DNA from 2 places in the Nocardiopsis synnemataformans genome. Region 1 is predicted to be linked to the other one. Evidence: riboswitches for the same ligand, from Rfam matches in the RefSeq annotation. Region 1 holds a riboswitch; the other holds the start of a gene.
What was found. Region 1 has a riboswitch for S-adenosylmethionine ahead of ACSIH6_RS01780 (aminotransferase class V-fold PLP-dependent enzyme). Riboswitches for the same ligand answer to the same signal wherever they lie in the genome.
Positions count from the first base shown of each region.

Region 2: it holds a riboswitch for S-adenosylmethionine, as region 1 does, so the genes downstream of both, thrC (threonine synthase) here and ACSIH6_RS01780 (aminotransferase class V-fold PLP-dependent enzyme) in region 1, are expected to answer to the same signal.

Region 1 is NZ_CBDRFA010000002.1:161,794-164,998, reverse strand. It holds gene ACSIH6_RS01790 (CaiB/BaiF CoA transferase family protein) at 1-371, opposite strand, end outside; gene ACSIH6_RS01785 (DUF3870 domain-containing protein) at 368-763, opposite strand; SAM riboswitch class IV at 978-1,092, shown strand; gene ACSIH6_RS01780 (aminotransferase class V-fold PLP-dependent enzyme) at 1,154-2,503, shown strand; gene ACSIH6_RS01775 (hypothetical protein) at 2,766-3,035, shown strand.
Region 2 is NZ_CBDRFA010000103.1:19,081-22,285, forward strand. It holds gene ACSIH6_RS36075 (PadR family transcriptional regulator) at 1-533, opposite strand, end outside; gene ACSIH6_RS36080 (ubiquitin-like small modifier protein 1) at 711-989, opposite strand; gene thrC (threonine synthase) at 1,052-2,311, opposite strand; SAM riboswitch class I at 2,325-2,466, opposite strand; gene ACSIH6_RS36090 (alpha,alpha-trehalose-phosphate synthase (UDP-forming)) at 2,750-3,205, shown strand, end outside.

The DNA.
Region 1 (3,205 bases):
ACCGACAGGAAGTAGGCGGCCTCACCGTGCCCCTCGGTCCCGGCCTCCCCGGCCCAGGGCGGACCCCAGGAGCGGGTGTCGTCGCCGCGTCCGGGCTGTTCCACCTTGACCACCTCGGCGCCCATGTCGGCGAGCAGCATGGTGGCGTAGGGGCCCGCCAGCACGCGGGACAGGTCGGCGACGCGTACGCCCGCCAGCGGCAGCGGCGCGGTCCGGTGCCCGCTTCCGGTCGCGGCTCCGGCTCCGGTCGCGGCTCCGGCTCCGGTCTCGGGCCCGGCCTCGGTCCCAGACCGGGGCCCGGCCCCGGTTTCGGCCCTGGCTCCGGTTCCGGCTTCGGTGCGTGCCCCGTTTCCGGAAAGGTCGTCGGTCACGACAGCGCCTCCTCCCCGTCCTCGGGGGCTCCGGGCAACTGGTCGCCCTCCCGCAGCTGGCCGTAGGTCTCCAGGCAGCGGCGGAGGGCGGTGGTCAGCGCGGCGCCGGACTGGCCCGCGTAGCGGGTCTGTACCCGCCGCACCAGCTCGGCGACGTCCTCGGTCACCGACGCCCCCTCGACCAGGGCGCGGAAGAAGTCCCTGGCCAGCTCGGTGAGCAGGGTGGTGTCCGCGGCGACGACGCGCCCGTCGGCGGTGTCCACGGCCAGCACGACGCCGAGCCGCTGGTACTGGGAGTGGCTCGCCACCGAGTCGGGGAGACGGGCGTAGCCGGACACCAGGACGACCCTGGGATTGCGCAGGACCTGCTGGATACGGTCGTCGCCGTACAAGGTGGACACCTCTCGCTCACGGGCACGCGAAAACTCCGATGCTCTGGAGTCTCGCGCCTGGAGGGCGGCCGGGGGAAACCGGACACCCGCGGCGTGAGGGCAGGCAGGCACAAGTATGTCCCCACCGCGCGCACCGCTGTCAAGCGGGGCGGTGGTCCGGGCCACACCCCGTTCCCCTGCCGCGCGCCGGACGGCTGTGTTAATCTGCCTCGCAGGTCACGAGTACCAGCGTCAAGCCCCGGCTAGCTGGTCGGCAACCCTCCTACCGCGGTGGGGTGCCCCGGGTGAGGACCAGGTCCCGACACGACCGTGTCGGACAAGCGCGGACCCCTGAGGCGTTGCCGGAGTGACATCTCCGCGGGTCCCACGACCCGTAGGAGAGGTGCCTTCATGACCACTGCCGTTTCCGTCCACGCCGTCCGTCGCACCGCGCCCCCGGCCGACCCCGGCGCGTGCACCGTCGTCACCTCCGACGAGGGCGTCCCCCTGGTCACCGGCGAACGCGTCGAGTACGCCAACTTCGACTACGCGGCCAGCGCCCCGTGTCTGACCCCGGTGGCCGAGGCCCTGTCCGCGGCGCTGCCCTACTACGCCAGCGTGCACCGCGGCGCGGGCCACCACTCCCAGGTCAGCACCGACGCCTACGAGCGCGCCCGCCGCAGCGTCGCCCGCTTCGTGGGCGTGCGCTCACAGCCCGCCGACGCCGTGGTGTTCGTGCGCGGCACCACCGACGCCCTCAACCTGCTGGCCCGTTCGGTGCCCGAGGGCTGCACGGTGGTCGTGTTCGAGTCCGAGCACCACGCCAGCCTGCTGCCCTGGGAGCACCCCGCCGCCCGGGCCGGTCGGGTGGTGCGCCTGCCGCTGCCCGCCTCCCCGGAGGACGCGGTGGAGGCCGCACGCTCCGCGCTGCGCGGGGCCCCCGAGGGCCCGCGCCTGCTGTGCGTGACCGCCGCCTCCAACGTCACCGGCGAGATCTGGCCGGTGGAGGAACTGGTGGAGGCCGCCCACGCCGAGGACGCGCGCGTGGTCGTGGACGCCGCCCAGTACGTGCCGCACCTGCCCTTCAGCCTGGAGGCGACCGGCGCCGACTACGTCGCCCTGTCCGCCCACAAGCTCTACGCCCCCTTCGGCTCCGGGGTGCTGGCCGGTCGCGCCGACTGGCTGCGCGAGGCCACGCCCTACCTGTCCGGCGGCGGGGCCACGCGGCTGGTCACCGAGCACGACGTGGTGTGGAACGACCTGCCCGCGCGGCACGAGGCGGGCAGCCCCAACGTGCTGGGCGCCGTGGCGCTGGCCGCCGCCTGCGACGCCCTCGCCCCCGACACCCAGGAACTCCTGCACGTCCGCGAGTCGGCGCTGCTGGAGCGGCTGCGCGCGGGGCTGGCCGAGATCGACGGCGTCACCGAGCTGACCCTCTGGGGCGGGGAGCACCCGCGGGTGGGCATCGTGTCGTTCACCGTGGACGGCCTGCCCGCCGACCTGCTGGCCGCCTCCCTGTCCGCCGAGTACGGGATCGGGGTGCGCGACGGCCTGTTCTGCGCCCACCCGCTCACCCGGCACCTGCTGCCCCGGGGCCACGCCCAGGCGGTGCGGGCGAGCCTGGGGGTGGGCACCACGCGGGAGCACGTGGACCGCCTCGTCGGCGCGGTCGCCGAACTCGTGGCCCGCGGACCGCGCTGGGAGTACGCCGACCGCGACGGCCGCCTCGCCCCGGTGCCCGCCCCCGCGCGGGTGCTCTGACGGGAGCCGCGGAAGGAGCCGACCCGCCGGACCCCGGCGGCGGTGCGGTCGCGGGGCGCTCGCCGTGGCGGCGGGGGCGCGTTCGGGAGCGCGTGTCGAGGCCGTTCAGAGGGGTTCGGGTCGGCGCTGCTACAGCTGGCTGTAGCAGGGGTCGGCGGGTGAGCGGGATGTTTCGGCGGGCCGCGCCTTTGTAGCGTCGGAGACGACACGGCGGACGGTACACCGGCCGTGTCCAGCCACCCACCGAACCCCGGGAGCAGCCGTGTCCGACGACCCCTATCGCATCGACGCCCCGACCGCCGGAGCTCCGTCGACCTCCGTTCCGCAGCCGCCACCGGCGCCCTCCCGGCCCCGGCGCACACCCGCCCGCAGAGCCCTCCTGGTCCTGCTCGGCGTCGTCTTCGCCGGGTCCGCCGCGGCCAACGGCACCCTGTCCCTGCTCGGTCACACGCTGATCGGTTCGGCCTTCGGGCTCACGGCGCTGGTCTCGCTCGTCGCGCTGATCGCCCTGGCCCGCAGGGGCGACCGGTGAGCGGCGCGAACGGGGCGGCCACCGCCCCGGACGCCGACGGCGAGGCCGTCCGGCTCACCGACGTCCACCGCGTCCACTCCGACGGCGAGGGCGCCGTCTCGGCCCTGGTCGTAGGCCGCGACCCCTCGCACCTTGGAAAGCATCCATCACGACACCGGCCGGGGCAGGCG
Region 2 (3,205 bases), on a different contig from region 1:
TCGGCCATGGTGTACTCCCCGGCCCGCAGGGTGGCGACGAGGTCGCGCGTCCAGCGGGTCTCGGCCCCGATCGTGCCCCTCCACAGGCTGAAGAGCTCACGCACGTGCGCGGGCTTGCCCCACCCGTCGGAGGGCCGCAGCTCCTCGTCGGTCCTCTCCAGCAGCTCCAGGCGCTGCTCCAGCAGGCCGACGACCTCCGCGCGCGGCAGGATGCACATGAGGGTGACCGCCGCGAAGAGCATCGCGGGGTCCTCCCTACGGGTCAGCCCCCGGCGGATGAGGCGGCGCAGCTCGGCCTCGCCGTCCTCGGTGATCGCGTAGGAGACGCGGTCGACCACCTCGTCCCCCTCGGCGACGAACTCGCGCAGCCTGCCCTCCTGGGAGAGCTTGCGCAGGGCGTGGTAGATGGAGCCCCACTTGATGTTGGCCCAGTGCTCGGTCCCCCAGTCCAGGAGCTCACGGCCCACTCGGTATCCGTGGGCCTGCCCCTCCATGCGCACCACACCCAGGACCAACAGCCGTGTCGCCGACATCTCCACCCTCGTTCGACCGGAATCCCTTCCAGCCTACGAGCAGCGACGCGGCGGTTCGGCGCGCCCCGGCCGGGCGGCGCCACGCCATCACCGCCCCTGGGCGCACGGGTTGTCGGCGGACGACGAAGGGGCGGCCCCGGCGCCCTGTCGCGCCGCGGCCGCCCCTCGCGGTGGGGCTCAGCAGCCCCCGGCGACCGCCGGGATGATGGAGACCTGGGCACCGTCGGCGACCTCGGTCTGGAGGCCCTTCTCGAAGCGCACGTCCTCGTCGCCGATGTAGACGTTGACGAAGCGGCGCACCTTGCCGCCGTCGTCCAGGATGCGGGCGCGGATGCCGGGGTAGTTGGCCTCCAGGTCGTCGAGGACCTCGGCCAGGGTGGCGCCCTGGGCGGAGACCTCGGAGGCGTCGTTGGTGTAGGTGCGCAGGATGGTGGGCACGCGGACGCTGGCGCTCATGGCGGACTTCCTTCTCGTGGGAGATGACGGGTGGTCGGGCGGACGGGGCCCGAGGGGCGTGTCTAGGCCAGACCGGCGTCGGTGAAGGCGCTCAGCGACGGCCTGATCGTGGCGCTCACCCCGGCGTCGACGGCGTTCAGGGTCTTGAGCCCGTCACCGGTGTTGAGCACGACGGTCTCGGCCTTCGGGTCGAGCCTGCCCTCGCGGACGAGCTTGCGCAGCACGCCGGTGGTGACGCCGCCCGCGGTCTCGGCGAAGACGCCCTCGGTGCGGGCGAGGAGCTTGATGGAGTCGACGATCTCGTCGTCGCCCACGTGCTCCACCGATCCGCCCGTGCGCTTGGCGATGTCCAGCACGTACGGCCCGTCGGCCGGGTTCCCGATGGCCAGCGACTTGGCGATGGTGTCGGGCTTGACCGGCTGGATGACGTCGATGCCCTTGTCCCAGGCCTGCGCGACCGGGGAGCAGCCCGTGGCCTGGGCGCCGAAGATCCGGTACGGGCGGTCCTCGACCAGGCCGAGCTTGACCAGTTCCTGGAAGCCCTTGTCGATCTTGGTGAGCTGGGAGCCGGACGCGATCGGGATGACGATCTGCTCGGGCAGGCGCCAGCCGAGCTGCTCGGCGATCTCGTAGGCCAGCGTCTTGGAGCCCTCGCCGTAGTAGGGGCGCAGGTTGACGTTGACGAAGCCCCAGCCCTCGCCCACCGGGTCGCCGATGAGCTCGGAGCAGAAGCGGTTGACGTCGTCGTAGTTGCCGTCGATGGCCACGACCTTGCCGCCGTAGACGGAGGCCATGACGACCTTGGCCTCCTCCAGCCCGGCGGGGATGAACACGCAGGACTCGAACCCGGCGCGCGCGGCGGCGGCGCCGACGGCGCCGGCCAGGTTGCCGGTGGAGGAGCAGGACAGGGTGGTGAACCCGAAGGTGCGGGCGGCCTCGACGGCGATGGCGACCACGCGGTCCTTGAAGGAGTGCGTGGGGTTGCCGGAGTCGTCCTTGACGTGGAGGGAGTCCAGGCCCAGCTCGGCCGCGAGGCGGTCGGCCCGCACCAGCGGGGTCAGGCCGGGTGCCATGTTGGGCAGCTCGGCGACGTTGGCCGGGACGGGCAGGAGGGAGCGGTAGCGCCAGATGCTCTTGGGGCCGCTCTCGATGTCGGCGCGGGTGACGGTCCCGAAGTCGTAGGCGACCTCAAGGGGGCCGAAGCAGAACTCGCAGGCGAACCGGGGGGTGAGCTCGTAGCGCTCACCGCACTCGCGACAGGAGAGCGCGGTACCGGGGCCGAAGGAGCGGGCGGTGGTGGGTTCGGTGGCGGTAATCGCCATGGCGAGGCGTCTCCCCTCATCTTTCCTGGCGGACACCTTGTCCCCAGGCCGGAGTTGGCACCTGTCCCAGCCGTCCCGCGGGTTCGCGGGTGTCACATGCTGGAATGGTTGCCGGGGCTTCGCAGGGCCGGTCCCTCCACCCCTCTGGATGAGCAATATGAAGTTCTGTGCGGGTCCTGTCGGATCCGCACCGCAACTGTAACGGAGGTGTCGGCCGGTTTTCCACGCCTGGTGATCCGGGTAACACGAAACGGCTCACATGGTGAGACGGAGCTGGTCCGGGCCCTGGAGGCGAGCACACCGCGCGGCGCGCGTGTGACGCGCACCCCCGCTGACCCGCGCGGGGTTTGGGGCGGCTGTCGACAGGCGAGACATAGGGGGAACCCCCTCTTCACCACCGCCCCACCCCGATCGCTTTTTCTCCGAGAGGACGACCACGTGGACAAGGCACAGATCCTCATCGCCTCCAACAGGGGACCCGTGTCCTTCTCGACCGCCGACGACGGCTCGCTGGAGCATCGGCGCGGCGGGGGCGGACTGGTGTCGGGAATGATCTCGGTCGCCACCGAGATCGACAGCATCTGGGTGTGCGCCGCCCTGTCGGACGCCGACCGGCGGGCCGCGGCGGAGGCGCCGCAGGCCCGGCTGGACCAGGCCCACGACCTGGACGGCATGCGGGTCCACATGCTGGACATCCCCCAGCAGGTCTTCGACGGCGCCTACACCGGGGTGGCCAACTCGACCCTGTGGTTCGTGCAACACATGCTGTACGACACCCCCAACAAGCCGTCCTTCGGCTCGCGGTTCCGGCGGACGTGGGAGGACTACACCGCCTACAACAACGCGTTCGCCGAGGCCCTGGTGGCCGGTGCCGCCGAGGGCGCCCGCGTGGCC